DNA from 3 places in the Bradyrhizobium algeriense genome. Region 2 is predicted to be linked to each of the others. Evidence: predicted binding sites of a transcription regulator. Region 2 holds the regulator's gene; each other region holds the start of a gene.
The links. Region 2 encodes LexA, which represses DNA repair genes until DNA is damaged. Its sites were predicted from a motif close to TGTTCNNNNTGTGTTCNG; they were not measured.

Region 1: a site for LexA is predicted at 4,404-4,421, ahead of V1286_RS25895 (PA0069 family radical SAM protein). Genes of this name have one in related genera too.
Region 3: a site for LexA is predicted at 8,865-8,882, ahead of V1286_RS32680 (helicase-related protein). Genes of this name have one in related genera too.

What each region holds. Positions count from the first base shown of each region.
Region 1 is NZ_JAZHRV010000001.1:5,357,728-5,368,251, forward strand. Features, by position in the region: gene V1286_RS25875 (glycosyltransferase family 39 protein) at 1-1,044, opposite strand, end outside; gene V1286_RS25880 (ribonuclease HII) at 1,126-1,917, opposite strand; gene V1286_RS25885 (GNAT family N-acetyltransferase) at 1,976-2,647, opposite strand; gene V1286_RS25890 (VOC family protein) at 2,613-3,062, opposite strand; gene V1286_RS25895 (PA0069 family radical SAM protein) at 3,222-4,382, opposite strand; gene V1286_RS25900 (glycosyltransferase family protein) at 4,572-5,144, shown strand; gene V1286_RS25905 (bifunctional helix-turn-helix transcriptional regulator/GNAT family N-acetyltransferase) at 5,296-6,225, shown strand; gene moaB (molybdenum cofactor biosynthesis protein B) at 6,374-6,937, opposite strand; gene ypfJ (KPN_02809 family neutral zinc metallopeptidase) at 7,055-7,993, opposite strand; gene V1286_RS25920 (site-specific DNA-methyltransferase) at 8,273-9,406, shown strand; gene V1286_RS25925 (hypothetical protein) at 9,636-9,962, shown strand; gene V1286_RS25930 (glutathione S-transferase family protein) at 10,127-10,524, shown strand, end outside.
Region 2 is NZ_JAZHRV010000001.1:3,392,864-3,403,387, reverse strand. Features, by position in the region: gene glnA (type I glutamate--ammonia ligase) at 1-1,232, opposite strand, end outside; gene V1286_RS16765 (hypothetical protein) at 1,336-1,518, opposite strand; gene V1286_RS16760 (hypothetical protein) at 1,687-1,941, opposite strand; gene V1286_RS16755 (ComEC/Rec2 family competence protein) at 2,403-4,697, shown strand; gene V1286_RS16750 (hypothetical protein) at 4,803-5,039, opposite strand; gene V1286_RS16745 (hypothetical protein) at 5,125-5,553, opposite strand; gene lexA (transcriptional repressor LexA) at 5,778-6,479, opposite strand; gene V1286_RS16735 (molybdopterin molybdotransferase MoeA) at 6,691-7,902, opposite strand; gene V1286_RS16730 (HAD family hydrolase) at 8,016-8,642, opposite strand; gene V1286_RS16725 (hypothetical protein) at 8,641-9,078, shown strand; gene V1286_RS16720 (NADH:flavin oxidoreductase/NADH oxidase) at 9,152-10,438, shown strand; gene V1286_RS16715 (GNAT family N-acetyltransferase) at 10,471-10,524, opposite strand, start outside.
Region 3 is NZ_JAZHRV010000001.1:6,772,568-6,783,091, forward strand. Features, by position in the region: gene V1286_RS32640 (M48 family metalloprotease) at 1-809, shown strand, start outside; gene V1286_RS32645 (hypothetical protein) at 898-1,284, opposite strand; gene V1286_RS32650 (hypothetical protein) at 1,641-1,868, shown strand; gene V1286_RS32655 (class I SAM-dependent methyltransferase) at 1,880-2,563, opposite strand; partial or broken gene V1286_RS32660 (transposase domain-containing protein) at 2,714-2,973, opposite strand; gene V1286_RS32665 (CarD family transcriptional regulator) at 3,221-3,922, opposite strand; gene fdxA (ferredoxin FdxA) at 4,430-4,768, opposite strand; gene V1286_RS32675 (RNA-binding S4 domain-containing protein) at 4,904-5,173, opposite strand; gene V1286_RS32680 (helicase-related protein) at 5,186-8,662, opposite strand; gene V1286_RS32685 (DUF3108 domain-containing protein) at 9,247-10,125, opposite strand.

The sequences.
Region 1 (10,524 bases), 2.0 Mb from region 2:
CAACATGCGCTGACGCCGCAGGTGAATCAGATCGCCGGTCGCCACGATCACGGCAAGCCCCGACATTAGCAATGCAACGCCCGCGCCGCCCACGACGTGGTCGAAATTGAACAGCCCGGCCAGGAAACTTCCGAGCAGCGCCGGGGCGATGGCGAAGAAATAGACGAAGTCGCGCGCCAGCGGATCGACCGGCGGCCGATAGATGATCGGCGCTTCCCCGGCATTGCGGGCGAACCAGCCGGAATTGAGGATTGCCAGCAGCACGATGGCGGACATCGCCAGCGCCAGGCCGATGAGCAGCCCACCCCATTGCAGGACGCGCGCGCCAAGATCGGAGATCGCGGGCCATGGCGGCATGGCGAGTGCGTCGGCGCGGAGCAGCCAGATCAGATAGGGTAACACCAGGACGGCGATCACGAGCAGCGCATAGAGCGGGTCGAGCGACATCAAGACCCGCCGCCCCCGCACGGTGGCAACGGCAAATCCGGCGAGCAGCAGCAATATTCCGGGCGCGGCCGACGTCGTCAGCAGCAGCAGCCCGGCCTCGATCGACCAGGCGAACCACGCATTGCGCCGGTTCTGGCCGATCAATTGCCAGGAATGCAGCAAAAGCAGCGCCCACAGCGGGCGTGCCAGCACCAGCGGGCCGAACTCGACGCCGGGCGAGCTGAACGCCACCACCGTCAGCGAGAGCAGGACCGCGAGCACCGCCTGCTGCCCGCCGACGATCGCGCGGGCCAGTTGATAATAGACCCAGAAGGTGACGACGGCGCAGGCCTGCGCCAGCAGATAGACGCCGAACATGTTGTTGCCGGCGGCTCGGAAAGCAATGTCAGCGAGCCAGAACGCCAGCGGCGGACCGAGCCAGGTTCCGACCTGGTACTCCCGGCCGAAGGCCAGCACGGTCGCAAGGTCGCCGGGCGGACTCGGATAGAGCAGCATCGGCAGGATCAGCCAAAGCCCGGCCTGGGCCAGCACCACGATCCAGACCACCAGGCGCGGCCGGGCGCGGATCAGTTCGACAACGAGCGAGGTGAAGCGCATGAAACGTCCGAATGCCGGGCCGGGCAGCCCTGTCCCCCAGGGACGTTTGATAGAGCGCAGGAGCCGCCGAGGCAACCGGCCTCAGATCGTGACTGAAATCTCGGAAGTAATCTCTCCGTCCACGGCAAAGAGATCGGGTTCGACCGTCTCTTGGGCCGTCTCGGGGTAATGTTTCAGCCGCGCGGCGATCACCGGCGCGAAAAACCGGCGGTGGTGGATGCTCGGGCCTAACCGGTCCAGCGCCTCGCGATGTTCCGGCACGGCGTAGCCCTTGTGGGTTTCGAAGCCGTAGCCCGGGCAATCCAGCGCCAATGCGCACATCAGGCGGTCGCGCGTTACCTTGGCGATGATCGAGGCGGCTGCAATCGACATGACGATGCCGTCGCCGCCGATTACTGCATCGCAGTCGCAGGGCACGTCGATCTTGTCGCGGCCATCGACAAACACATGCTGCGGCATTTCGGGCAGCGCGCGCACGGCCCGCGCCAGCGCCCAGAGCGAGGCGCGCAGGATATTGTCGCGATCGATCCGCGCCGGCGAGGCAAAGGCGACCGCAAAGGACGATGTCGCGCAGATTTCCTCGAACAGTTCCTCGCGGCGCTCGGCGGTCAGCCGCTTGGAATCGTCGATCCCTTTGGGAATTCGCCTGGGGTCGAGCACGACGGCGGCCGCCACCACCGGACCTGCCAGCGGACCGCGGCCGGCCTCGTCGCAGCCGGCCACCGGCCAGACGCCACGCTTGATCAGCGCTCTTTCGCGGCGAAAGCTCGGCGGCGCGACTGCGATTACGCCCTTGAGCGGCTCGGCCTGTTCCATGCCAGCCTTCTTGTCGGTCTTTTTGGTGTTTTTCTTGGCGGACTTGTCCCGAATCATGCCGGGATCGTGCGAAAGCGCGCGCCCGGGCGCAACCGGAAACCCGGCACAATTCCCGTTATTCAGCGCGCCGCCGTTGCCACTCCGCGGCCTCAATCACATAAACGCTCCGACTTCCGCGTTCGGGATCCGCAATCGTCTCCTGATAGCGCATTCCGAGCTTCTCGAGCGCATGAATGGACGGTGCATTTCGCGGATCGACCAGCCCGAGCAATCTGCCGCATTTGAGTTGCTCGAACCCAAAGGCAAGCTGCGCCTCGCCGATTTCGGTTGCGATCCCCTTGCCCCATGCCCGGCGCGCAAGGACAAACCCGATCTCAAAATCGTCGGCTCCCAGCGCGTTGCATGGGGACAAGCCGGCAAAGCCGATGATATCGCCCGCGGGCTTTTCCATCAGAACCGCCATCCCCGTGAGGCTGACACCGAAGGTGAAGAACCTCCGGATGAAATCTTCGGCCGCGTCCCGTGCCATCGTCGCTCCGGAAAATGCAAAGCGCATGACATCGCTGTCGGCGAAGACCAGATTCTGCAGAGTAGATATATCCTCTTCGACCACAGCGCGCAGAATCAGGCGCGGCGTCGTCAAGATGACGAGCGGCTGCTTTTCCGATAGCGGTGCGGGCTTCTGGTTCATCAAGCTGCAATACCGCAACTTGCCGGCAGAGAGAAGCGGCGCGGCCATCGCATCGTGGGTTTTAATCCGGCAGATGAACCCGCCGGTCGTTGCCAACCTCGATGCCGGGCGCGACCACGACTTCCCAGGGATGGTTGTCGGGATCGCCGAAATAGCCGGAGTAACCGCCGTACTCGGTCTTGTGTGCGGACTTCAATAGCGACGCGCCGCAGGAGATGGCGAAATCCAGCACGATGTCGACCTCCTCGACGGAGCCGCAATTCCAGGCGAGCGTCGTTCCGCGAAAGGTTTTCGGCCGCGGCTGATCCGGCAGTGTGGCGTCACGGGCGAGTTGATCCCACGGGAAAAGCGCGATCAGCGTGCCGCCAGTGTCGAAGAAAGCGACCGCCTCGCCGGTTGCCTGCATTTTTCGGGCAAAGCCGAGCGCTTCGTAAAACGCGATACTGGCGCGCATGTCGGTTACGCCGAGCGTGATGACCGTGAACCGGGGGGTTGGCGCTTTGGTATTCATGCTACTCTCCTATCCGTCATTGCCTGCGACAAACGCGAAGCGTTTGCGCAAGGGAGCGTAAGCGACGAAGCAATCCATTGTTCCGTGGCGACATGGATTGCTTCCGCCTTCGCTCTTCGAGCTACGGCGGACAAGTCGCTTGCGCCCGAATGACGGCTTCTAGAACAAACTCAGTTGCTGTCCGCTTCGCTTCGGCTTGATGAAATGATCGGTCGTCAGCTTCGAGCGGCGCTTGTTGAGGCCGAGCTTTTCGCAAGCGATTTCGAACCGCCGCCCGATCATCCAGGCCATCGGGCCGGTACCCTTCATCCGCGTGCCCCATTGCGAGTCATAGTCGCGCCCGCCGCGCATGTCGCGGATCAGGGTGAAGACGTGACGGTAACGGTCGGGATAGTTCGCCATCAGCCATTCGCGAAACAGGTCGCGCACTTCCAGCGGCAGCCGCAGCAGCACGTAGCTTGCTTCCTTGACGCCGGCATGGGCTGCGGCATCGAGAATGCGTTCGATCTCGGAATCGTTCAGCGCGGGGATGACAGGCGCGACCATCACGGTCGCGGGAATGCCGGCCTCCGACAATTGCCGCAGCGCCTCCAGCCGCTTCGGCGGCATCGAGGCGCGCGGCTCCATGGTGCGCGCAAGCTTGGGATCGAGCGTGGTCACGGATATGGCGACCTTGGCCAGATTGCGCTTCGCCATCCGCTGCAGAATATCGATGTCGCGCGTCACCAGCGCCGATTTGGTGACGATGCCGACGGGATGGCCGGCGCGATCGAGCACTTCGAGAATGCCGCGCATGATTTTGTGCTCGCGCTCAATCGGCTGATACGGGTCGGTGTTGGTGCCGATCGCGATCATGCGCGGCTCGTAACCGGAGGCGGCCAGTTCCTTCTCGAGCAGTTCCGGCGCGTCCGGCTTGGCCAGCAGCTTGGATTCGAAATCGAGCCCGGGCGACAATCCGAGAAAGGCGTGGGTCGGCCGCGCGAAGCAGTAGACGCAGCCATGCTCACAGCCGCGATACGGATTAATAGAACGGTCGAACCCGATGTCGGGCGAGTCGTTACGGGTGATGACCTTGCGCGAGGTATCGAGCGATACCGTCGTCTTGAACGGCGGCAGTTCGTCCAGGCTCTGCCAGCCATCGTCGAAGGCGACCCGCGCCTCGGCCTCGAACCGGCCGCTATCGTTGGACTGCGCGCCGCGGCCACGCCGTCGCTGGCCTTCGATGGCGACCGCAAGCTCAGGAAAAGGTGTCGCACCCGCCGGCTCGGAGGGCGCCGTGACCGGCGGGTGCTTGAGGGCATGAGAGGATGCTCGGCTCATGAAGCGAACATAGCACGTCGTAAGAACAAATCAAGAACATCATCGACAACAATCACAACGAAGCGCAAACATCGGAAAAGGGTATTGGCGCCAGTGCCGCAAAAAGCTGCACGCAAGCGGCTGTTTTGATTGTGACAACATGATAACGGTGCGGCGTTTTTCCTCGTTTGAGTCACCGAAGCCTCATCCATGTTGAGCGTGATCATTCCAACCGAAGGGGTCGAGCAGCCCGCCGTCGCAACGCTGGCGGCGCTGGTGCCGGGAGCGGCAGCCGGCGTCATCCGCGAGGTGCTGCTGGTCGACAGGGCCGGCAACGGCGTGATCGAACGGGTGGCCGACGTCGCCGGGTGCCGCTTTCTCGGGTTTGAAGGAACACGCGCCGCGGCGCTGGCCGCAGGCGCGCGGGCGGCGCGCTCGCCATGGCTGATGTTCCTGCACGCCGGCGCGGTGCTCGACAATGGATGGATCGACGAGACCACGCAGTTCATCCAGAACGTATCGAGCAGCGACCGGCCGCGCGCCGGGGTCTTTCGCTATGCCCGCTCGCCCTATGCCGACACGCGGCTGCGCGACGGCTTCAAATTCGTCGCCCGCATGATTACCGGCCCGTCGGCGGAACAAGGCCTCCTGATCGCGCGCGACCATTATGAGCGGCTTGGCGGCTACCGGCCGGATTCGCGCCGTTCCGAGACGCGGCTGTTGCGCCAACTCGGCCGCTCGGCGCGCACCCAGTTGCGCAGCCGGATCATGGTCGTCGCCTAAAAGCGGTACACCGCAGGGCCCAGACACAAAATATCGAAAACAACCCCATGCAAAGTAGAACGGGGCTGGCGCGCCTCGCAGGACGCCTGCCAAATATATACTTGCCAAAGGCAATCATATATTTGACAATGGCAAATATCGAGGAAGCATCATGCCCCAACCGGATTCCGAACGGGACGTCGCGGCGGTTCGCGCCTTCAATCGCTTCTACACCCGCAAGCTCGGCGTGCTGGACCAGCAGCTCGTGAAAAGCCCGTTCTCGCTGAGCGAAGCCCGGGTGCTGTACGAGCTCGCCCACCGCGAAGATCTCTCAGCCAAGGAGATTGGCGCCGAACTGGGCCTCGATGCCGGCTATCTCAGCCGCATCGTGCAGAATTTCGATGAAACCGGGTTGATCAGCCGCGAACCGCTGCCGTCCGACCGCCGGCAATACCGGCTCGGATTGACCGCCAAGGGCCGTCAGGCGTTCGCCAAACTCGAGCGCAATACAAAGGACGACGTTGCGGCGATGCTTGCCGCGCTGACACGCGGCGGCAGGGAGCGCCTGATCGGGGCAATGACGGACATCGAGCGGCTGCTCGGTGATGGCAGTGTAGCGCCAAAGCCGGCGACGCTGCGCGAGCCGCGTCCCGGCGACATGGGATGGGTGGTGCAGAGCCACGGCGCGCTCTACGCCCGCGAATACGGCTGGGATTCCTCGTTCGAGGGGCTCGTCGCCGAGATCGCAGCCAAGTTCCTCAGCTCGTTCGACGCATCGCGGGAACGTTGCTGGATCGCCGAGATCGAGGGAGCGCAGGTCGGCTCGATATTTCTGGTGCGGCACACCGACGATATCGCCAAGCTGCGGCTCTTGCTGGTCGACCCGGCCGGGCGTGGCCAGGGGCTGGGCCATCGGCTGGTCGGCGAATGCATCGCGTTCGCGAAGGCCTGCGGCTATCGCCGGATCACGCTGTGGACCCAGAGCATTCTGGTTGCCGCCCGCAAAATCTATCACGAGGCCGGGTTCAAGCTGGTCGCCACCGAGCCGCACCGCAGTTTCGGTCAAGACCTGATCGGCGAAACCTGGGAACTCGAACTGTGAAGCCGCGGCGTCGCGATATCCCGCGGCGCGTCACGCCGGACCTCCTGGACTTTTACATCAAGCGCGCACATGGGTTGCGCGAAGAGTGGTATCGCAAGATGTGGCACGCGATCTGGTCGCGGCTGGTTTGGCCACGCTAGAATCTTCGTCAGGCCGACGCGCCTTGTGCTTTAGGCCGCCGCAAATGCTCGTCGAGCCGCGGCATGATCTCGACGAAATTGCAGGGACGCGTGCGGTAATCGAGCTGGGCGGCGAGGATGCCGTCCCACGCATCGCGGCAGGCGCCCGGCGATCCCGGCAGGCAGAAGATGAAGGTCGCACCCGCAACGCCGGCAGTGGCGCGGCTTTGCACCGTCGAGGTGCCGATCTTGGCGTGGCTCAGCATGTGGAAGGCGATGGAAAAGCCATCCATCCGCTTCTCGAACAGCGGCTCGACCGCCTCCGGCGTCACGTCGCGGCCGGTAAATCCAGTACCGCCGGTGGTGATGATGGCATCGACGCCCTCGTCGGCGATCCATCGCTTGATGATGACGCGGATCGCATCGATGTCGTCGACGATGATCTCGCGCGCGGCAAGCCGATGACCCGCCGCCGTCAGCCGCTCCGCCAGCGTGGTGCCGGATTTGTCATCGGCCAGCGTGCGGGTGTCGGAGACCGTCAGCACCGCGATGTTGAGCGGCACGAATTGTTTTGATTCATCGATGGAGGACATGACCGCCTCTTCCCGTCGTGCCCGGGCTTGTCCCAGGCATCCACGTTTTCGATTTAAGACTATAGACGTGGATGGCCGGGACAAGCCCGGCCATGACGAATACTTTTCCAGCTTAAGCTACAAAGCGCCTTGGGCAAACGTGTTGCAGGCCTGCACCGTGCCCTGCTGGTAGCCGGTCATGAACCATTGCTTGCGCTGTGCCGCGGAGCCGTGGGTGAAGCTGTCCGGCACCACCCTGCCCGTCGACTGTCGCTGCAGCGTATCGTCGCCGATCGCGGTTGCTGTTTTCAATGCCGCGTCGATGTCGCCGGCTTCGACGAAGCCCGGACGTTTCTTTTCCTCGCGGTTGACCCAGACGCCGGAAAGACAATCCGCCTGCAGTTCGACCTTGACCTGCAGCGCGTTGGCTTCCGCCTTGCTGCCGGCCTGCTGCTGCAGCCGCTGCACCCGCGGCAGGATGCCGAGCAGGTTCTGGATGTGATGTCCCGCTTCATGGGCGATGATATAGGCTGTCGTGAATTTGCAGGTGCTGCCCGAACAGCCGCGAAAGCGCGTCTCGACTTCGCGGAAGAAACCGGTGTCGAGGAAGATCTGCTTGTCCGGCGGGCAGTAGAACGGTCCCATCGCCGACTGCGCCATGCCGCAGCGGCCGCCATTGGTGGCGTTGCGAAACAGCACGATGCGCGGTCCCGTGTAATTCTGTCCGCTGGACTGGAAGATCTCGCTCCAGCGGTCATCGATCTCGCCAAGAATGCCGGCGATCATGCTGCCGACTTCGTCTTTCGGCGCGCCGGTCTTGGCCGGCCCCGACCGGCGATCGGTCTGGTAGGTCGGCGCCTGGTTGCCGCCGGTCAGGATTTCGGCGCCGCCGATCAGGATGCGCGGATCGATTCCGAAAGCATAGCCGACCAGGCCGAGCACGATGATGGTGCCGATGCCGAGCCCGCCGCCGCCCATCGGCAGACCAAAACCGCCACCACCGCCACCCATTCCGCCGCCGCTATCATCGCGACGGTCTTCAATGTCGTCGCTGCGGCGGAAATCATCGTAACGCATGGCGGTATTTCCTCATCCCCGGCTGTTTGCTCGAATACGCAACGCGGCAATCACGTAAAATTTCCATTCCATTAATCAATAGCCCGCCCGGCAAAAACTGCCTAGTGCGCGAGCGGCCGCAATCTCTGCTGGTAATGTAATCGGCAGACTCTCTTCCGCATTCTCTGTCGGCAACAGACTTGGTTAAGTCGATTTTTACTTTGCGGGGTCAATGTATCGCCAGTCGGTTGTTTAGTCCCGCGTCGCCGACAGCGTCGCCTGAGTCAGAGTAATTGAGTCATGGTAGTGTCGCGTCGCGGGGCGTCTGCAAGGGCGCCCCGCACTAAATTTGAGTCTGAGTCCAGCGCTCGCATCGTCGTCGGCGATTGCGTCGCCGAGATGTCGAAGCTTCCGGCTGGTTCCGTCGATCTGGTGTTCGCAGATCCGCCGTATAACCTGCAGCTGAAGGGCGACCTCAAGCGCCCCGATGAATCCCATGTCGATGCCGTCAACAACGATTGGGACAAGTTCTCATCGTTCGCGGCGTATGACGATTTCACCCGCGCCTGGCTGCTGGCCTGTCGCCGGATCATGAAACCGTCGGCAACGCTGTGGGTGATCGGTTCCTATCACAACATTTTCCGCGTCGGCGCGATCATGCAGGACCTCGGCTTCTGGGTCCTCAACGATATCGTCTGGCGCAAGACCAATCCGATGCCGAATTTCCGCGGCCGCCGCTTCACCAATGCCCATGAAACCATGATCTGGGCGGCGCGCGACGAGAAGGCCAAGGGCTATACGTTCAATTACGAAGCCCTGAAGGCCGCCAACGAGGACGTGCAGGCGCGTTCCGACTGGCTGATCCCGCTCTGCACCGGCGAAGAGCGTCTCAAGGGCGCCGACGGCAAGAAAGTGCATCCGACCCAGAAGCCCGAGGGCCTCCTGGCGCGCGTGCTGCTGTCGTCGTCGAAACCCGGCGACCTCGTGATCGATCCCTTCAACGGCACCGGCACGACCGGCGCCGTGGCAAAACGTCTCGGCCGCCGCTACATCGGCTTCGAGCGCGACAAGACCTATGCGAAAGCGGCCGAGGAGCGCATCGCGGCGGTCGAACCGCTGCCCGACGCGACGCTGGCGCCGTTCATGACCGCGCGCGACGCCCCCCGCGTGGCGTTCTCCGAACTGATCGAGCGCGGCATGATTCCGCCCGGCACCAAGCTGGTCGACTCCAAGAAGCGCCATGGCGCACTGGTTCGCGCCGACGGCGCCATCATGCTCGGCGACAAGGTCGGCTCGATCCACCGCATCGGCGCGGTCGCGCAAGGCTCCGGCGCCTGCAACGGCTGGACGTTCTGGCATGTCGAAACCAAGAGCGGCCTGAGGTTGATCGACGAACTGCGCGCCGAAATCCGCTCGGGGATGGCGGCGGGCTGAGCGGCTTCGCCGCAGGACACCTGCGGCGTGTCGCGGCAGGACGCGCCAAAGCACCGCACCGTGCAGACGACCGCGGCTATGCCGCGAAATGCGGCCTGCCTACCCCCTGCGCAACCACCCCGATCAGCCGGCATGGCAGGCCTGTCAGGCACGCGGGTGGTCACGCGCCTTTTCGTCCCTATTTGAGCGGATACCTGCTATATTCATTATCCCAAATGAGATTACTGCCATGCGCACGCGAGGCTCCGAGTCGTTCATCGTGCTGCCACTGCTGCCGATCTTCCTGATCGGCTTGTTTCCAATACTGCTGTTGAGCTTGCTCGGCCCCGCCGGACTGATCATCCTCGGCATCCTGGTCGCCAGCGCGGGCTTGACCGACATTCTCGATGCCAGCGGCACCTTCAGCGAGCAGATCATCGTGCACGGCTATGCGCGAGGATCGGAGCGCACGGGGCAACGAACGGCGCTGCGTTCGGAAATGCGCTTCGCATCCCTCATGATCGCTGCCGGTGCCGGCCTTGCGGTTGCCGGCATAGGCGGTCTGGCGCTGTCGTAGAGAGCGAGCTTCGCTCGTCTCGAGAGCGCCGGCCCGGGCCCGGTCACAAACTCGTCGCTTGCGCATCCCGCAAAAATTTGAGCATGGACGTGACACAAGGCGGCAATGCCGCCCCGTGCCGCAATAAACCGTCCTGCCAAGAAGCAATGGGAGAGAATTCCAAAATGCTCAAATTCTATTTCAACGGATCGCCCAACCCGACCAAGGTCGCCCTCTTCCTCGAGGAAGCCGGCCTCGCCTATCAGCCGGTCGCCGTCGACACCCGCAAGGGTGACCAGTTCAAGCCGGAATATCTCGCCATCAATCCGAACGCCAAGGTGCCCGCGATCGACGACGACGGCGTCAAGGTATTCGACAGCAACGCCATCCTGCTCTACCTCGCCGAAAAGACCGGCAAGTTCCTGCCTGCGAACACGCCCGCCAACCGCGGCGAATTGCTGTCATGGCTGATGTTCGCCGCCACCGGCGTCGGCCCGTATTCCGGCCAGGCCGTCCACTTCAAGCATTTTGCGCCGGAAAAAATCGACTACGCCCATAACCGCTACCAGTTCGAGGCGCAGCG
Region 2 (10,524 bases):
GCCTCGGCGGGCGGCAGGTCATAAAGGTTCTTGTCGATCGGGCTGCCCGGATCGATCCGGCTGTTGATGCCGTCAAGGCCGGCCATCAGCATCGCGGCAAAGGCCAGATAGGGATTGCAGGAGGGATCCGGTGAGCGAAACTCAACCCGCTTTGCCCGCGGGTTCGGCGAATACATCGGAATCCGGCAGCAGGCTGAGCGGTTGCGCTGAGAATAGACCAGATTGATCGGAGCTTCGTAGCCCGGCACCAGGCGCCGATAGGAGTTCGTGGTGGGGGCGCAAAGCCCGCACAACGCCCAGGCGTGGGTCAACAGGCCGCCGATGTAGTAGCGGCCGAGCTGGCTCAACTCGGCATAGTCGCCCTTGTCGTAGAACAGATTGGTCTCGCCCTTCCACAGGGACTGGTGAACGTGCATCCCCGAGGCATTGTCCTCGAACAGCGGCTTCGGCATGAACGTTGCGGTCATGCCGTGCTCGCGGGCGGTGTTCTTCACCACGTATTTGTAGATCATCAGATTGTCCGCCATACGGGTGAGCGTAGTGAAGCGCATGTCGATCTCGTTCTGGCCGCCGGTCGCGACTTCATGGTGATGGGCTTCGATCTGTATGCCCAGCTGTTGCATCGTCAGCACCATTTCGGTGCGGAGAGCCTGCATGCTGTCGGTCGGGGGAACCGGAAAGTATCCCTCCTTCGGGCGCGGCTTGTGGCCCAGATTCGGCTCTTCCTCTTTGCCGCTATTCCAACTGCCTTCGCTGGAATCGATTTCGTGGAAGGCGAAATTGATGCCCTGCCCGTAGCGCACGTCGTCGAACACGAAGAACTCCGCCTCAGGGCCGAAGTAGCTCGTATCGGCGAGGCCGCTGCCCTTCAGGTAAGTTTCGGCCTTCTGGGCGATGTAACGGGCGTCACGGCTATAGGGTTGACCGGTCACGGGATCCCTGATGTTGCAGATCAGGACCAGGGTCGATGCAGGGGAATACGGGTCAAGGAAGGCTGTGGTCGGGTCGGGCACGACCAGCATGTCGCTTTCCTGAATTTCCTGGAAGCCGCGGATGGATGAGCCGTCGAATCCAATGCCTTCGCTGAGAGCATCGATATCAGCTGCACCCGGCGGGACGGAAAAATGCTGCCACACGCCAGGCAAGTCGGTGAAGCGCAGATCGATCATCTGCACCTCCTCTTCCCTGATCGCCTTCACGAGATCTTCGGCTGTTGCACACTTCGGAAACATGGCTTCACTCCTGTTATGGAGAGCCGCATCTTGGAGGTCGTGCTGCCATTCAGCCGCAGCGAAGCGGCTTGTGACTGGCTCACGTTCTGCGTTGCCGGCAGCTTCAGCTTTGGTGCGGTCCGCGCATGAGCTTCATGGCGTCTTCGATATGCCGCCAGGTTCTGGCCAGTTCGAGCTCGCCTTTTGCTTCGAGTTCGATGGCGTTCTGGGCAGCTTCGGCAATGGCCTTGGCGCCATGTGCTTCCAGCAATTGCCGCGCATAGTCGTGGATTTCGATTTCTCGCATGGCGTCATCCTCCGCTCGTTCCGCGCGCAACCGTGAATTCCAGTCGGGCCGAGAGCTGTAGACGTTGACACCTAGTCAAGCGCACCCAGTGTGCATCCTGCTGCGGCGCAATTGCAAGAGCGCTTTCCAGGGCGGTGGGCTGCCGGGATTGGATGGTGGCGCCGGCGCCTAGCAGCCCCGGCAAATGCTGCGCAGGGATTTGGCGAGCAGGGCATCCTCCTGCGACACCGGCTCATACGGCTTTTGCTGCGCCTGCTTGGCCTCGTCGGTTTTCTGCCGGGCGGTCCGTTCAGCATCCTGGCGCTTATAGCATGCCTCGCGCTCGGATCTCGCCTCGATGAAACGGCATTGTTCAGCCGCTGCAGCCGTGGTCGCCGAGGCGATAATCATGAGGGCGGATGAAAGGCAGGCGGCAAGCTTCATGCAGCGACTATAGTGCGAGCCGCAGCGCATTTCTTCAGGTTTCTGCCTGAACACGCAAAGCGCATGGAAGCTTTTAACGCAGGTCAATCAACGGCGGCGGAGTGCTCCCGGTGACATCAGATGCATCACCGGAGACGCGCCAGGCTGCTATTCCGAAGCATGCCGTGAGCGTGAGAGCCATCACGAGCAAAAGCATGCAAGAAAACTGGCTCACGTCGTGCTCCGCAACCGGCCTGAATTTCAGAGAACGAGCACGCTTTGCCGAGTCGGAAAATGCAGTTGGGCTGACCTAACGGTGGTTTTCCACGCGATCGAATTATCTTTTGGCGGAAAATCAGTCGGGAGAGGTCCCGTGGGTGTCGCGGCCCATTTCCTCAGGTTTCTGCATCCGTTCCGCTGCGGCCGCAATACACCGTCCGGTAGTCTTGTGATCTCCACGGGATCGTAAGGTGTAGACCGGGGTGGCGGAGCAGGGCGACATTTCGGGCCGGAAGCGGGGCTATGCCGGGACCTGGCCGCCGCGCGCGGCGGCGCCTATCGGCGGCCTCCTGCCGTCGCGTCCCGCTTTCTGGCCGCCGCTTATCGAAACCCTGCGCGTATGGGCTCGCGCCGAGGCTGGCGCCGGCCGCCTGCTGCCCTGGGTGCCCGTCGCGTTCGGCACCGGCATCGCCTTTTACTTCGCCGCCGACCATGAGCCGGTGCTCTCAGTCGCCGCCGTCGTGGCCATCGCGCTATGTGCGGTGGCGATTCTGCTGCGCCGGCAAAAATTCTTTCCGATCGCGGTGATGGTCGCAGCCGTCGCGGCGGGCTTTGCGATCGCGACGTGGAAGACGGCGCGGGTCGCGCATGGCGTGCTGGCGCGGCCGATGTTTTCGGTGTCGCTGACGGGCTTCGTCGAAACCCGCGACATCCGCGAACGCACCGACCGTTTTGTCCTGCGCGTCGTCACCATGGAGAGCGCGCGCGGGACGACCAGGCTCGAACGCGTGCGGCTGTCGGTGAAGAAGGGCACGGCGCCCGCGGTCGGCAGCTTTGTCGAGTTGAAGGCGCGGCTGTTGCCGCCGCTCACGCCGGTGCGGCCGGGCAGCTACGATTTCAGCCGCGACATGTTCTTCGCCGGCATCGGTGCCTCCGGCTTCGTGATGGGCGCGATCAAGACCGCGGAGGCGCCCGCCACCGGCGGTGGGCTGCGCCTGCGCTACTCGGCGTTGATGCAGGGCCTGCGCGACACGATCGACGCGCGGATCAGGACGACGCTGGAGGGCGACAAGCGCGCGATCGCCACCGCGCTGTTGACCGGGCGGCGCGACGCGATCTCGCCGCCGGTGAACGACGCGATGTTCATCTCAGGCCTCGGCCACGTGCTTTCGATCTCCGGCTATCACATGGCCGTCGTCGCCGGCGTCGTGTTCTTCGCGGTGCGGGCGCTGCTGGCGCTGTTTCCAACGCTCACGGTCGGTTACGCCATCAAGAAATGGTCGGCAGTGGCGGCGCTTGCGGCCGCCGCGTTCTATCTGCTGCTGTCGGGGGCGGAAGTGGCGACGCAGCGCTCCTTCTTCATGACGGCCGTGGTGCTGATCGCGGTCATGGTCGATCGCCGGGCGATCACGTTTCGCACGCTCGCGGTCGCGGCCCTGATCGTGCTGACGGTGGCACCGGAAGCACTGGTGCATCCGAGTTTTCAAATGTCTTTTGCCGCCACGCTGGGCCTGGTGGCGTTGGTGCAGATCGGCATGCCGCGCCTGTTCGCGGCGCCGGACAACACCGCAACCGCGCGGGCGGCGCTGTGGGGCGGTCGCGAACTCACGATGTTGTTGCTGGCCTCATTGGTGGCGGGGCTCGCGACCATGCCCTATGCGGCCTTTCACTTCCACCGCGTCACGCCTTATGGCGTGCTGGCCAATCTCGCGGCGATGCCGGTCGTCTCCGCGGTCGTGATGCCGGCGGGCCTGCTCGGCCTCGTCGCGATGCCGTTCGGCTTCGACCGGCTGTTCTGGGCGATCATGGGCGTCGGCATCGACTGGATGATCGCGGTGACCCAATGGGTCGCGGCGTTGCCCGGCGCGGTCGGCCGGGTGCCGGCGTTCGGCATCGGCCCGCTGATTGCGGCGAGCCTCGGCATCATTCTGCTCGGCCTGCTGCGCACGCCGCTGCGCTGGTCGGGCGCGGCGCTGGTGCTATCGGCGGCGCTGTGGGCGGCGAGGGTGCCGCAGCCGGATATTCTGGTCTCCGCCGACGGCCGCAATGTCGGCGTCCGCGGCCAGGATGGAAGGCTGCATCTGATGCATGCGGTGAAGGGCTCCCGGGATGCCTTCCTGCTGAAGGAGTGGCTGGCGGCGGATGCGGACGCACGCACAGCGGCCGATGCATCGCTCACCGCAGGTGTTTCATGCGACGACCTTGGCTGCGTGATGCAATCCGCCGCCGGCGGCCTGGTCGCGCAGGCGCACAAGCCCGAGGCGCTGGCGGACGATTGCGAGCGCGCGGCGCTCATTGTGACGCTGCGGCAGGTGCCCGCTTCATGCGCGGCTTCGGTCATCGATGCCGACCGGCTGCGGCGGCAGGGCGCGATGGCGTTGCGGCGAGGCCGTGAGGGATTTGTCGTCGAGGCGGCAAAACCCAGGGGGATCGATCGCCCGTGGTCGCCGGCCATCGCCGACGAGAGCGAGGCAGACGCCACCGTGCTTGCGCCACGCGTCGTGCCGCGCGCGGTCGACGCCACGCCGGCCGAGGCCGACCTTCAGGCGGAGGAGTAGAGCTCCAGCGAAAGCCTGCCCCGGACTTGATCCGGGGAGGAGACCGGTTCGCGTCAAGAAAACGCGTCAAATCAAAAAATCTAACCCCAGGGCTCTAGATGAATTTCAGTGCTCGTCGAGCGGGGGACTTGAGGGAGTGGCCGGTATTTCGAATGCGCCGAGGTGGAATTCCTCCGGCGCGTCGGGGGTCGACGGCAGGTTGACCAGCGTGAACGACGCCTCGGGGAATTGCCGCCAGATCGCGAGATCTTCGGCCGTGATAGTCAGCCAGCCGTACCGGAACATGTACCGTCCGGGCTCCGTGACGCGACCGGCTTTTTGCCATGTAACCTTGTTGACCACCGACTGCCCCTCGGCGCCCAGTTTCTCACAAAACCATATCACCACGATCCGCCGGCCTGAAACCGGCGGATCGCATGTGCGTCGTTTATCCGGTCACGATGGATCCGGCCCGAGGCGCCTCCGTCACCGCTTCCTTTGCCTTCGCCGACCGTTCGCCCTCGGTCACCGGCAATTGCAGCACGGTCGCGCGCTGGCCTTCGCAAAGCTGCGTCACCAGCACATGGCTTCCGTCAGGAAATTCGATCGCGTCATGATGGCGATCGGACACTTCGGGTTCAATCTGGTTGAACTTGCCGACCCGCCAGTCGGTGGTTCGCGTCCAGATCCATCGGTTGTCGTATCTGACGTCCTCGGTGAACGCCAGTTCGGTGCCGGGAAGCATGCAGACCGCCACTGCGGGCTCGCGTTCCGACGCAAAGCCGCGGGTCGATGTACCGCGGAATGTGGTGGTGATCAGCGTCTCGCCGACCTGGGCCGGTCGCGTTGCCACAGCATGCAGGCTATAGTCACACATCGGATGGCTCCCTCATTTGAGATAGCTGACCCGTGTCTTGAAGGAGGCACAGGCCTCTATCAGAGTAGACTTGGCGCAGAGCCTTTTCTTGTTTCTGGGCATTTCTGCGACGGACGCACTGCGCTTAAATCACAAACGCGATAACGCAGGTTAGTTCCCCACGCCCCACAAAAAACCTCGGCCGAAGGCCGGGGCCGTCGCAGTCCTGTCGGTAACCCGACCATTCAATACTTCCGGTACAGACCGATCAGCTTGCCCTGAATCCGGACCCGGTTCGGCGGCAGGATGCGCACTTCATAGGCAGCGTTGGCGGGCTCCAGCGCGATCGAGGCGCCACGGCGGCGGAAGCGTTTTAGCGTGGCTTCCTCCTCGTCGATCAGCGCCACCACGATGTCGCCGGTGTCGGCGGTTTCGTTGCGCTGGATCAGTGCCATGTCGCCGTCGAGAATGCCGGCGTCCACCATGGAATCGCCGCGCACTTCGAGCGCGTAATGCTCGCCGGAGCCGAGCATGTCGGGCGGCACGCTGATGGTGTGGCTGCGGGTCTGCAGCGCCTCGATCGGCGTACCGGCGGCGATCCGGCCCATCACGGGCACGGCGACCGGGCGGTTGCCGTCGTCCTCGCTGGCCGGCGCGCTTACGGGGCGTTTGCCGAGCGTGCCTTCGATGACGCTCGGCGTGAAGCCGCGGCGGCCGTTGCCGGCGGCAGCCAGCTCCGGCAGCTTGATGACTTCGATGGCGCGGGCGCGGTTGGGCAGGCGGCGGATGAAGCCGCGCTCCTCCAGCGCCGTAATGAGGCGGTGAATTCCGGATTTCGAGCGCAGATCGAGCGCATCCTTCATCTCGTCGAAGGAGGGCGGTACGCCGGCTTCCTTCAGCCGTTCATTGATGAAACGCAGAAGTTCATACTGTTTGCGCGTAAGCATCGCGAGCATTCCCCCGGTTGGTACAGTCTTTCGGTCCCGAATCTCCAGGGTCCATCGCGGGAGTCCCCAAAACTCCCAACCATAGACACTAGCAGTCGAAACAAATCATGAACGGACACTATATGTTCGATATGTGTTCCGCAACCACTTAATTTCAGGTGAACGCATTGCGGCTTCGGCTGAAGACACCCTCAAAGGCGCCGTTCAGGCGTCATTCCGGCAGCCGGAGCAGCTCGCAACGCGAACCCTTCGCGGCAGCCGGCGCGAACGGCGGACGTATCACAAGTGCCCGTGCCGCAGCGAGATTCCCCAATAGCGATGAGTCCTGGTGACTGACCGGCACCGCGATCAGCGTGCCGTCTTCGCGCGCTTCGAGGCGGGCCCGAAGATAGTCTTCACGCTGGTCGTTGGCAGCGAGATCGTGGCCCAGCAGGGCGCTTTCGCGCCGATGATGGACGGCGTCGCGGCCCGATAATGCACGAATCAACGGCACCAGAAACAGGAAGCCGCAGACATAGGAGGAGACGGGATTGCCGGGCAGGCCGATCACCCGCATCGTGCCCAGCCTGCCGTGCATCATCGGCTTGCCCGGCCGCATCGCGATGCGCCAGAACATCATGGCCGTCCCCTCGGCCTCCAGCGACCGCTTGACGAGGTCGTGGTCGCCGACCGAGGCGCCGCCCATGGTGATCAGGATATCCGCGTTTGCCTCGCGCGCACGGCGGATGCCTTGCGCGGTGGCATCGACCGTATCGGCGGCGATCCCGAGATCGACGACCTCGGCGCCCGCCGCCCGCGCCAGTGCTCGGATCCCGTAGCCGTTGGAATAGACGATCTGGCCTGGGCCGGGGGTAGCGCCCGGCATCACCAGCTCGTCGCCGGTGGCGAGCACTGCGACTTTCGGGCGGCGGTGCACCGCAAGCTCCGGATAGTTCATGCCGGCGGCGAGTGACAAATCGCGGTCGGTGAGGCGGCGCCCGCGCGTGAGCAGCACATCGCCCTCACGGAAATCGACGCCGGCGGGGCGGATATGCCGCCCTCGAACGGCGGCTTCGGTGATGGCGATGTGATCGCCGTCGATGGCCGTGTCTTCCTGGATGATGACGGCATCAGCGCCGTCAGGGATCACGCCGCCGGTGAAGATCCTCATCGCTTCGCCTTGGCCTACCTTCCGCTCGAACGGGCGGCCGGCGGCGACCTCGCCGATCACCTTCAGCCGCACCGAAAGATCGGCGGCATCGGCCGCGCGCACCGCATAGCCGTCCATCGCCGACATCGCCTGCGGCGGCTGCGTGCGCCGTGCCGCGACGTCGCGCGCCAGCACGCGATGCCAGGCATCGTCGAGCGCGACCATCTCTTCGGGCAACGGTTCGGCGCCGGCAAGGATTGCGGCAAGCGCATCGGCGACAGGCATCAAGGCCACGGGCAGACCTCCAGCAGCATGATCCGGAAAAGTGGACACCGGTTTTCCGAATAGATCACGCTCAAATCAAAGGGATAGAGCGGGATGACGGTTCAAAGAAACGTCATGCCGCTCTAGATCTCAAGTGCGGTCAGCGCCCTTGCCACGTCATCCGTCGATGTCACGTGGATGGCACAAAGGCCGCGCGCCCGCGCACCTTCGATATTGGCGGCCGAGTCGTCGAAGAACAGGATCCGCGACGCCGGCACACCGATCGCTTTTACCACATGATCATAGGCTTCCGCGTCGGGTTTGCGCAAACCGATGCTCGATGACAGGAATATCTCGCGGAAATGGCTGAGCACGTCGCCATAGGCCTGCGAGAAATGCGCGACATGGGCCGGATTGGTGTTGGAAAAAGCATAAAGCGGCAGGCGTTGTGCTGCGCCGGCCAGCAGCGGCGCAATTCCCGGCATCTCGCCGGTGAAGATCGCGTTCCAGCCTTCCAGGAACTGCGCGTCGGTGAGGCCGATGCCGAGCGACTGGCGCAGGCTCGCAAAGAACGCCGCGTCGTCGATCCGGCCGATCTCGTGATGCTTGAAACTGTCGTTGACGACAAAGCGCCTGGCGAGGTCGGCGGGCTCGCAGCCCGCGTGCCCTGCCCATTTCGCCATCACCTGATCGAAGCTGATGTCGAGCACGACACGGCCGAGGTCGAACAGCAACACGTCGACGGAGGAGGGCGCTGGCGGCAAATTCATGGCCATCGTTTACAAAACTGGTCAGCCATGGGCAACGGGCTGGACTGAATTCGGCCCGATCCGGCGTTTAAGCCGGTGCCGGAGCTGTGCTAAGCCTTGGCGCGAAAAAGGGAGTGCTGGTGGCATGAAAATCCTGGGCAGAATTTTGGGCGCTACATGTGTGATCGCCGCGCTGACCGGGCCCGTCTGGGCTCAGAATCCTATTCCCAGATACGGTGAGACCGACAAGGAAAAGTCGGCAACCGAAAAAGCGGCCGAAAGGGACGCCGAAAGGGCCTACAAGCGCTCGCTCGGCAATATCCCGGAGCAGAAGAGCACCGACCCCTGGGGAACCATGCGCAGCGACAGCGCGCCGCCGAAAGCGGCGGCCAAAGATACTGCCAAGGCGTCGCCGGCCAAGCCGAAAGCCAAATCTGCCGACGGCGCCGCAAAGTAGAAGACACTTCCCGGCGCCGGCACTTCCAGGTGCGATGCCGGGACAATGATGTCCGGGTGCGAGGAAACGACGGATGACGGAAACGCTGCTGTTTTCCCCGATGACGATCCGCGGCGTTACGCTGAAGAATCGCATCGTGGTGCCGCCGATGCATCAATATTCGGCCCAGAAGGGTTTTCCGACCGACTGGCACCTGATGAACGCGGGCAAATTCGCCGCCGGCGGCGCCGGCCTCGTGGTCGTGGAATCGACCAAGGTCGAGCGGCGCGGCTGTGGCACGGTCGGCGATCTCGGCATCTGGGACGACGGCTTTGTCGAACCGCTCGGCCGCCTCGCCAAATTCATCAGGCAGCAGAATTCGGTCGCCGGCATTCAGCTCGGCCATTCCGGCCGCAAGGCGCGCGCGACCCGGCCCTGGGAGGGCGATCGCCCGCTGCAGCGGACGCCCGAAATCGAGGATTGGGACGCCTGGCAGCCGGTGGCGCCGAGCGCCATCGCCCATAGCGAGAAATGGCCGGTGCCGAAGGCGCTGGCTCGGGGCGAGGTGAAAGACCTGGTGCAGGCCTGGGGCAGTGCTGCGTGGCGCGCGCACGAAGCGGGTTTTGACGTGCTGGAGCTGCACGGCGCGCACGGCTATCTCGTGCATCAGTTCCTGTCGGAGCGGTCGAACCAGCGCAGCGACGAATATGGCGGCTCCGAAGCCAATCGCATGCGTTTCATCACCGAAATCACTGAAGCGGTGCGTACGCATTGGCCGGACCACAAGCCGCTGTTCGTCCGCCTCTCGGTCGAGGACAATGCCGGATGGGGACCGGAGCAGAGCGCGCGGCTGGCAAAGATCCTCAAGGTGAAAGGCGTCGACGTCATCGACTGCTCGTCCGGCGGCATCACCGAGATGGCGCCGATCCTGGGCAAGGAAATCAAATACAGCTACCAAGTGCCGCTGTCTGAATATGTGAAACGCCATGCCGACATCATGACGATGGCGGTCGGCCTCATCATCCACGGCGACCAGGCCGAGCAGATCCTGCGCGAGCGCCAGGCTGATCTGATCGCGGTGGGGCGGGAAATCCTCAACAATCCCAATTGGCCGATGGACGCCGCGCTCAAGCTCGGCGTCGAGGGCCCATTCCGCAACGTTCCGCCGCAATTCGGCTACTGGCTGGGCACCCGCGCCAAGCGCGGTTTTGGAACCCGGCCCTCCACCCTGGCAAAACGGGCTGCAGGAAGCCGATTAGGCGACCGAATCCGTAGCCCGCAGGGGGCCACCGGGTCGCGCGAATGCGCGCCCGACGACGAGCGCAATTGCGCTCGCGCAGTGATGACAGGATTCGCGATATGCGGGTATTGGGGGAAGTAAGAGAATCCCGGATGTCGGTAGATTAAACTTGGCTACGCGCCGATCCGCTTCTCGAAGAACACACTGCTCGCAATGGATTGCGGTGC
Region 3 (10,524 bases), 3.4 Mb from region 2:
CGATGGAACGCAATGCGGCGATGAAGGCTGGCAAGACCTCGCTGGATCCCCGCGCGCAGGACTTCCTGTCCTCGCATCCGGCAACCCCCGAGCGCGTGCAGAACGCGCAGGCCAGCGCCCGGCAATACACCTCGCCGCAGAACGCCGAGCGCGACCGCGAGACCTATCTCGCCGCGATCGACAACCTCGTCTACGGCGAGGATCCCAGCGAAGGTTTCGTGCGCGGCCGGCGCTTCCTGCATCCCAAGCTCGGCTTCACCTTCGCTGCGCCCGATACGTTTACGCTGGATAACACCGCGCAGGCCGTTATCGGGGTGCGCGAAGGCGGCACGCAGGCGATGCGCTTCGACGTGGTGCGCGTGCCGGCCGAACAGTCGCTTGCCGATTATCTCAATTCCGGCTGGATGGAAGGCGTCGACAAGGGCTCGACCGAAGACCTCATGATCAACGGTTTCCCGGTGGCTTCGGCTTCCGCGAACGGCGATCAATGGCAGTTCAAGGTCTTTGCGCTGCGCTACGGCAGCGATGTCTACCGCTTCATCTTCGCCGCCAAGCAGCGCAACACCGAGAGCGAGCGCAATGCGCGCGAGACGGTGAATTCTTTCCGCCGCCTGACGCTCGAAGAAATCCAGGCCGCGCGCCCCCTGCGCATCAAGGTCATCACCGTGCAGCCCGGCGATACCGTCGAATCCCTCTCCCACCGCATGACCGGCGTCGACCGCCCGACCGAACGCTTCCGCATCCTCAACGGCCTCGACCAGCACGCCCAGGTCAAGCCAAGGGATCGCGTGAAGATCGTGGTGGATTGAGGCGCGGGCACTCCGACAGAACGTAGCCCGGTGGCTCATCCGGGCTACGCATCTAAAGAAGCGAACATCAAATTCGCTACGGCCTCACCTACTCGCTGCTTACACGCGCTCGCCACCGCGCCTCAAACGTATTGTCGGCGTCGACCATTCGCGCCTGTGCATCCATGGGGTCGCTACGTCTCTCTGCGGCGACAACCACGGGCGTAGCAGCGACAACGACGGGCCTCACATCGACCTTGGCTTGCGCGGGCGCCACAGCGGCCCACCGCAATGAGGATTTCGGGATCACGGCCTTGCCGGCGTACCAGCATTTTCGTCCGTCGATGAGGCGCCAGGACCAATGCCCTCGTGCATTTGACGCCGGCTTGACGCTGCATTCTTTGATCTGCGCTTTCGCCTGCACAGTCGGCATGCCGATCGGCGCGAGAGCAGCAATGCAAGCGGCGAAAAAGACCAGCGGAATTTGAGTCTTCATCGAACACCCCTGCGGTTCAATTGGATGTGAAATGCCAGACTCACTTTTAAATTTGGTCACAAGAGGCCGGAAATCTGACCACATTCCGAGAGAACGGCGGCGCGACAGGTTGAGGCGAAAGTTCCCGACCACTGCTGACGCAAGCGACTTGTCCGCCGCGGCACGCATGCGCGAAGTCGAAGACAATCCGGGCAGGTGAGCAAACCAGCATTCACATCGGCATTGTCAGGTCGCCGTCAGCCTCGGGTTCCAATTGCCCTGCCTCAAGTAGAGCGATAGCCAACAGCGAGATCGCGTCGAGTTCCATCGCGGAACCGGAAGTCGGCCCGCCTTTACTGCAAATGTACTCCGCAAAAATGACCGGAACGGATCGCGGGCTCAAACGTCGGCTTCCCAACAAAAAAGGAATCGCGGCAAAGGGATTGCAGCATGGAAAACTTTCTTCTTTTCATATTGTCGAGCAGTTGCTGCGTGCTGGTCGCGAGCGTCACGCTCCTGTTGCGGCCATTGGTGGGCCTGCCCTGACTTCGGCGGAACCGGCTCGTCCGCGCAAGCGGCGGCAGATATCGCGCGCCGTTCCTTGAAGTGACCGAAGTTAAACTTGTCTAGACTGGGCGGCAGCCTCGCCAATCTTGCGCAACCACAACTCAAACCCACGTTCGGCGGGTTCCACACGCTGTTCGGCAAGCAAGGCGAAGCCGTCGAGTGCTTTGAGAAGCTCGTCGCGTTCATAGTAGGCGTAGAAGCGTCTACCTTGAAGAAGGGCTCTGGCCTCTGCGCCTCCAGGGTAGCGAGGCCCGAGAATCTCTTCATAACGTTCGCCTTGTCCCTCTTTCATGCTCACGTACAGCACCCCAGCTTTTGACAACAAAGATCTGCACGTCGTTACGCACCGCACGAACTCTGCTTTGGTGAGATGGTACAAGCAGCCACTGGCCCATATGCCGTCGAACGGCCCGCGAAGGTTCGCCATATCGCGGAAATCGAGCTTGAGATAAGTCCCCGAAGGATCTCGTTCTCGTGCAATTCGCAGCATAGCGTCGGACAGGTCGAATGAAGTGACCTGTAAGGCCAGGGATGCCAGGAACCGTGAGTCACGGCCATCCCCACAGCCTGGGACGACAACATGGGCTCCCGGCAGAAAGGCCGCGAAACGCCGCATTGATTCTTCCTTCCAGGCGCGAAGCCCAGGCGTCGCAGTCACGTGGTAGTGCTCAGCGATTCTGTTGTACGTCTCCATGTTCTGCGTCACGTGGTCAACGGCGGTCTCTTTGCTCACATGCTCACCCACAGGATATGACTTGGATCTCAGCCATTATAGTTGCTCCTCAGACAATCGTCGCGGGCTGGCACGGTGTCTGTCGGCAGCAGCTATTTGGTCGATGTGCATGGCCGGATGATCCGCATGTGTACCCCGCGGCGGCCCCGGCTAAGTTACATTGGACGGATGGCTGACTGCGCTTATGCAGCGTGGACGGCGTTCTGAAGAAGCCAGGTTCCACGGCCAGAGGTCGTGAACGCGCTTGAGGGGGGATCCAGCAGGCGAGCCAGCACGTCAGCGAGCCAAGTCTGTGGATTGATGTCGTTGAGCTTGGCTGTGGCGATAGGGGTGTACATGATTGCGGCGCGGCGGCCGCCCTCGTCGGAGCCAGCGCCGCAACTTGGCGCGGCGCCTGCAAGCCCTCCACGACAATCTTGAGCTTCTCATCTCCGGACCAGCGACGCCGCCGAACATCTCGACCGCCTCAGGCCGCCCGACTTGGGCACTGCGCTTATCACCGTCCATAAGGACAGTTCTCAATACCGTGCCTTACCTGCGAGGCGGCCTCCACCGATTGGATGTGTTGAGAGCCCGCCCCTCCCGCGGTTTCTCCCGCAACGCAAACAAAAAGCCCGGTCTTTCGACCGGGCTTTTATCTCAATCCGTCGAACCCTTTCAGGCGGCTTCGTCCGCTACGGCAGCGTCGTCGCCGTCAGCCTCGACATCGGCCTCGTCGGCTTCGCCGTCAGCCTCGGTCGCTTCAGCCTTGGCGCCGCGGCGCGGGCTCTTGGCGAGCTGGCTTTCGATTTCCTTCACCGCTTCGGTCTCCGTCGAATGCTGGACGACGGCGATTTCGCGCGACAGGCGATCGAGGGCTGCTTCATACAGCTGGCGTTCGCTGTAGGACTGCTCGGGCTGCGATTCCGAACGGTAGAGATCGCGGACCACTTCGGCGATCGCGACGATGTCGCCCGAATTGATCTTCGCTTCGTATTCCTGCGCCCGGCGCGACCACATGGTCCGCTTGACGCGCGCACGGCCCTTGAGCGTCTCCAGCGCCTTCTTGACCAGCGCCGGCTCGGACAGCTTGCGCATGCCGACATTGGCGACCTTGGCGGTCGGCACGCGGAGCGTCATCTTGTCCTTCATGAAATTGATCACGAACAGCTCGAGCTTGGCGCCCGCGATCTCCTGCTCCTCGATGGCCAGGATCTGGCCGACGCCGTGGGCGGGATAGACCACGAATTCATTGGCCTTGAAGCCCTGACGCTGGGTCACGACCTTCTTCGGCTCCTCGACGCGCGGCGCGGCGGCGGCAGCCGGCTTGGCGGGAGCCTTCGGCGCAGCAATGGCGGCCTTCGGGGGCGCAGCCTTCACAGGGGTCTTCACAGGAGCTTTGGCAGCAACTTTGGACGCAGGGGTCTTCGAACCCGCCGCTTTCGCGACAGTCTTGGCAGTCTTTTCTGGCATTGCGCTTCTTTTGTTCTTTGAGGACTTTGTGGCCGCAACCTTCCTTGCGACCTTTACAGTCGCCTTGGCACGGCCTTTGGTTGCGCTGCGGCTGGCCGGAGCGGCTTTTTTCGTGGTCTTGGAAGCACTCTTTTTACGCGTTTTCTGTGACACAGCCTGCGCGCGGAACTGCCACGCCCCTGTTCGATGTTTTACGGGAACCCACCGGGGCCACAAGCTACACATGGCCAGGATCGGCTTGTAATGTGCCCAATATAGCACATTTTCCGCAAAAATCAATGATTTACGCCGGGTTCCGGGCCTTTACGGGGCCGTATCCGCCATAAGTCCAATAACAGGGTTAAATCAGCAACGCTGGTTCGGTTCAGATTGGGGGCGAAAACAGGCTCAACGAGCCCTTAACTTATCCACAGCCTAGTCGCCGCTACCGGGTTCCTTGGAAAAATATTTCTCGAACTTGCCCTCCACACCCTCGAATTCTTTCGCGTCCGTCGGCGCTTCCTTCTTCTGGGTGATGTTGGGCCAGCTCTTGGCGTACTCGGTGTTGACCTCGAGCCACTTCTCCAGACCGGGCTCGGTGTCCGGCTTGATGGCGTCGGCGGGACATTCGGGTTCGCAGACGCCGCAGTCGATGCATTCGTCGGGATGGATGACCAGCATGTTCTCGCCCTCGTAGAAGCAGTCGACGGGGCAGACCTCAACGCAGTCGGTATATTTGCATTTGATGCAGGCTTCAGTGACGACGTAAGTCATCCAGGGCTCCGAACAAGGCTCCGAAACGGATCAGTTTTCCGGGGTTTGCGTAGCGCATGCGGTCCGCTGCCGCAAGGGAAGCGGCGTGCTTCAAACCGCCGTTTTCAGGCCTCGCCGCCAGCTCTGTGCACATAGTCACTCTTTGTCATTCTGCAAATCATCGTAGAGCACGCGCGCGGCCGTAGCATCGCCGCGCCGCTCGGAAAATCCGGCCACCTTGAGAACGCGCACGGTGCGATCGAGCGCGATGGTGAGCACGTCGCCGAGCTTAACGGAATGTCCCGGCGCCTTCTCACGCACGCCGTTGATGCGGACGTGACCGGCTTCGACGAGCGCGGCAGCGGAGGTGCGGGCCTTCACCACCCGCGCGTGCCACAGCCACTTATCGAGACGCTGCCGCTCCAAATATCTGCTCGACTATTCCTTGCGATTGCCGGCGAGCTGTTCCTTCAGCGCCGCCAGTTTTGCAAATGGCGAATTGGGATCGACCGGGCGGTCACGCTCGCGCGGCGCCGCGCTGGTCGCCCACTGACGGTGCGATGGTCCTTGGTCGCGCTTGTCACGGCCGCCCTTGTCGCGTCCGCCGAAATCGCGGCCGCCGCGCTCGCCCTTGTTGCGATCACCACCCTTGTTGCGGTCGCCCTTGTTGCGATCGAATTTGTCGCGGCGATCGCCGTCGCGGCCCTTGCCTTCAAAACGCTCGCGGGGCGGACGGTCCTGACGCGTCTGCTCGCGCACTTCAGTCGCCGGTGCGCCCTCAGTCGCGGGCGCAGCGGTAGCATCGGCCGGCGCGCCCTCGCGCGGCTTGCGGAAGTCATTGCGGCGACCGCGCCGATGACGCTGCTCGCGCGGCGCGTCCTCGCCGCCTTCTCTAGCCACGGCTGGCGCGCCTTCGGCCGGGCGGCCGTGATGGCGCTGGCGGTTGCGGTCGTGATGCGGACGGCGCTCGTCGGAACGGCCACCGGGCCGCCAGACTTCGATGAGCGCAGGCTCGGCCGGCGTCTCAGATTTCGTTTCAGGCTTGGCTTCCAAGGCTTCCGCGGCTACGGCCTCCGCGGGAGCGGCTTCAGCGGGAGCGCTTTCGGCAGGCGCTTCGCTCGCGGTGGCGGGCTCGGCCGCAGCTTCGGCGGCGCTGATCGTCGGCTCCGCCTCCTGTTCCGGGGGCGCGTCCGCGATCGCGGCTTCCGCCGGCGTGGTCTCGGCAGGTTCGGGTGCGGCCTCGACCGGCGCGGCAGGCTCTTCGCTCGCGACGGGTACCAGCGTGACGTTGGGCAGCAGCGATGCCGACGGCGCGGGATCGCCTGACATCGGCAGATCGGCTGCGACTTCTTCAGCCGGTGTCTCTGCGATTGCCTCGGCACTCGCCTCGACCGGCGTTGCCTCAGTGGAGACGGTCTCGACCACTTCCACCGGCGCTGGCTTCGGCGGCAATGGCGGGCGCTTGTCCATGCGGTAGCCGAGCGCGCGCAGGATCGAAGCAAAATCCTCGCCGGCGGATCCTGTCAGCGAGGTCATCGCCTGCGTCACCACAAAGCCGCGGCCATCGAACGCGCCGGTCGGCTTTTCGCCGGGCGACGTCTCGCGCCAGGCCAGCGCGGGGCGAATGAGATCGGCGAGCCGCTCCAGGATATCGACGCGCACCGCGCGCTCGCCGCACTGGCGATAGCCGAGCACGCGATAGGCATCCCGATGCAGCGCCTTGTCGACCGGGAACGAGGTGCGGCCCGAGCTCGCCAGATGCTGCGCGCCAGAGAGCGCGGACATATCGACATTGTCCTGCTTCTCGGCCCACAGCAGCGACGCCAGCGCGCGCGCCGCAGGCTTGAGCAACCCGGGGAAATAGATGTGATAGGCGCCGAAGCGCACGCCGTATTTGCGCAAAGTGGCGCGCGAGGCCTGGTCGAGATCCTTCATCTCGGCGGAAATTTTTGCGCGCTCCAGCACGCCGAGCGCCTCGACCAATTGGAACGCGATGCCGCGCCCGATGCCGGTGATGTCCTCGGCCTTCGACAGCCCGAACAGCGGCCCCAGCAGCTTTTCGATATGCGTCTTCAGCCACAGATCGAGCCGCGCCTGCACGGCCTCGCGCGGCGCCCCTGACAGGCGATCGTCGGCAATGATGCGCAATCGCGGATGCAGCGCGTCGTCGGCCGCGACGAGCTTTGCGACGGCATCTCCAGTCCAGCGGATGGTGCCATCTGACGTCAGCACGAACTGATCGTCGGGCGCTGCGGCAAGTTTTGTGGCGCGCGCGTCGATCTCGCTGGCGAGCACCTGTTGGGCTGCCGCCTGCAACGCCTTGGCGTCCGAGCCGGCTTCCGCCGCATCGGGTGCAAAGGTAAATCCATCGAGCCGGCCGATCGCGTGGCCTTCCACAATCACTTCGCCGGTCTTGCCAATTTCCGTATTCAAAACTGAGTTCTCCCGCAGGCGGCGCATCAATACACTGGTCCGCCGGTCAACGAAACGCTCCGTAAGCCGTTCATGCAGCGCATCGGATAATTTATTTTCGACCTCCCGCGTGATCCCCTGCCAGTGGTCGGGGTCGGATAGCCAGTCCGGGCGGTTGGCGACGAAGGTCCAGGTGCGGATTTGCGCGATCCGGCCCGACAGCGTGTCGATATCGCCGGTGACGCGGTCGGCCTGGTCGACCTGGGCGGCGAACCATGCGTCAGGTATGCGGCCCCTTTTCATCAGGAATGCATAAAGCGTGGTCACGAGCTCAGCGTGGGCCGCGGGCGCCAGCCGGCGGTAATCCGGGATCTGGCAGGCGTCCCACAGCCGTTCCACGGCGGCCGCGCCGTGGGCCATGTCCCTCACCTCGCCGTCGCGCGCCGCATGATCGAGCACGCGCTGATCCTCGGCAATCGGCGCGCGGGTCAAGGCCTCATGCCCCGGCGGCAGCGCCAGCGACACCTGCAGCGCGCCGAGCGAGGCGAAATCCAGTTTTGAATTCCGCCACTGCAGCATTTTGACGCTGTCGAACGTGTGGTTCTGCAGCGCGTTCACCAGCTCCGGCTCGAACGGCGCGCAGCGCCCCGTGGTGCCGAAGGTGCCGTTGCGCGTGGCGCGTCCGGCGCGGCCCGCGATCTGCGCGAACTCGGACGGGTTGAGCCTTCGGAACTGATAGCCGTCGTATTTGCGGTCTGACGCAAACGCCACATGATCGACATCGAGGTTGAGCCCCATGCCGACGGCGTCAGTCGCGACGAGATAATCGACGTCGCCGTTCTGAAACATCGCCACCTGCGCATTGCGTGTGCGGGGCGAGAGCGAGCCCAATACGACGGCAGAGCCGCCATGCTGCCGGCGGATCAGTTCGGCAATCGCATAGACTTCATCGGCCGAGAACGCGACGATCGCGGTGCGTCGCGGCTGGCGCGTGATCTTGCGGTCGCCGGCGAATTCGAGTTGCGACAGCCGCGGCCGGGTGATGATGGAGGCGCCCGGCAACAGCCGTTCGATGATCGGGCGCATGGTGGCGGCGCCCAGCAGCAGCGTCTCGTCGCGGCCGCGGCGATGCAGGATGCGGTCGGTGAACACATGCCCACGCTCGAGATCGGCCGCGATCTGGATTTCATCGACGGCGAGAAAACTCACATCGAGATCGCGCGGCATCGCCTCGACGGTGGAGACCCAGTAGCGCGGGTTCTTCGGCTTGATCTTCTCCTCGCCGGTGACGAGCGCCACGCTGTCTACGCCCGCCCGATCGGCGATCTTGTTGTAGACCTCGCGCGCGAGCAGCCGCAGCGGCAGGCCGATCACGCCGGAGGAATGCCCCAGCATCCGCTCGATCGCCAGATGCGTCTTGCCGGTGTTGGTCGGCCCGAGCACGGCGGTAACGCCGGCGCCTGGCGCGCGATCGGTCGCGAACGTGGAAGGTGAGAAAGCCATTATGTGCAGGTGTTTCTATTAAGTGCCGGCGCTTGAGCCGTCATTGCGAGCGAAGCGAAGCAATCCATAGCGCGGCAAGCGGAGGAATGGATTGCTTCGTCGCTACGCTCCTCGCAATGACAGGAAGCCCTTCTGGTTCCTCGGCGCCATCCCGCCGATTCTGTTTCACTTTGCGACGGCGATGCGGTCGCGGCTTAAGCTCTGGAACGAGTCTGGAACGAAACGCGCCCGAATCGCTGACTCCTCCCGAAACCCGATACGTTCACCGCAACATCTCGCGCTGACCCGCCCGGGGCGGCACTAGATCAAGTTTACACGGGCTCCACAAGCGGCGGTGTGAGGGTGAAATTCTTAAAGACCGGAGTCGAATCAGAATGGGGTAAGAGTCAACAGGATTCCCGCGGGCTCGGTGTCCCCCTCTCCCCTTGTGGGAGAGGGTGGATCAATCGCGCAAAAGCGCGATTGAGACGGGTGAGGGGTTCTCTCCGCGAGTCCCGCCCGTGGAGAGAACCCCTCATCCGGCGCTTCGCGCCACCTTCTCCCACAAGGGGAGAAGGAAGAAAGGGCGCGCGCCGCTTCCAGGCTCAATTCGTCTTCGCCACCCTCGGCGGCGCTGCCGTCGTCACGAACGACGTCGCCTCCAGCATCGCCAGGCCGAACGGCGTCGGAATCGTCATGCGGAATGGAACCAGGACGCGGGTTCCCGCGATCGGCACGAAGGCGATCTCGATTTTGCGTTCGGTGGCGAGATATTTGATCACGGGGCGATCGGGGATGTAGCCCGCGACCGGCGTGAAGTAGATGGCGCAGACCAGCGCCGGCCCGTGATAGCCCCGCTCGGCCTTCACTGTTTCCATGCGCTTGTAATCGAGCTTGAGGTCGTAGCGCATGCGCCCGTCGAAGATCCCCGCGCCGGTGCGGCAGGAATCCGGGCTCAGCACCTCGCCATTCCCCGGCACGCGCAGCATCGAGCCGGTCATGGGATCGAGTACGTTCTTGCGGTGCGCGTCGGTGACGACGATGCGGTCCGGATCGACCGGCGGCGCCGGATCGATCGAAAAATCCTTCACATTGCCGTTGGTCAGCACGAGGCGGATGGTTTCGGACTTCTTCTGCGTCGTGGTGGTGGCGGTATAGGCATTCGCGACCAGCGCGCCGTTGACGACCCGGCCCTGGCTGGCGCCCGAGCCCGTGCCGCCGGAAAACGCCTTCAGGAGGCCTGCGGTGCCGCCCTGGGCGGCGGCCGAAAACGTGTCGTCGCCGATTTCGATGGTCCAGGCCCCCTTGCCGACCGGAATGCCCGCCAGCGTCGCCTCATACTGCGCATCCAGCCGCCCCTGCGCGGAAGCCGCCTGCGGCGCGAGCCAGAGGCACGCGGCGGCGCACAGGCCAAAAACGAGCCTTGAGGCGAGCCTTCTTGAGGCGAGCCTTGGGGGGTGCGAAACGGCGCATTTGGCGGTCACGAATGGATTGTCCCGGGATCGGCGCGAGCTGATGTTCATGTAGGCAGACATATCCGGCAATCAACGCGCAAGGTTTGGCAAAAACCACGCCTATCAGACCTCTCGTCGCCGCCCGCCTCTTTTGCGGAAGGCCAAAGGCCTACTTAACGAAAGCCATGGTGTCGGCGGGGATTGCGCCCTTTATATGATCCCTTAAGTGGCTGGAACCCCTTGGAAACCGGCTGATTCTGAGCATGGCGTTTTCAAACGGGGCCTGCCCCGGACTTGGGTCCCTCGGTGGACTTCCGCCTCGCGTGAAGAAAACGCGTCAAAACAAGGGACTTGGGCCCCGGAACGGAGCTCCCGCCGCCCAAAAACCTTGACCGGATGGCGATCTCCCCCTATACGACCGCAGTTCCT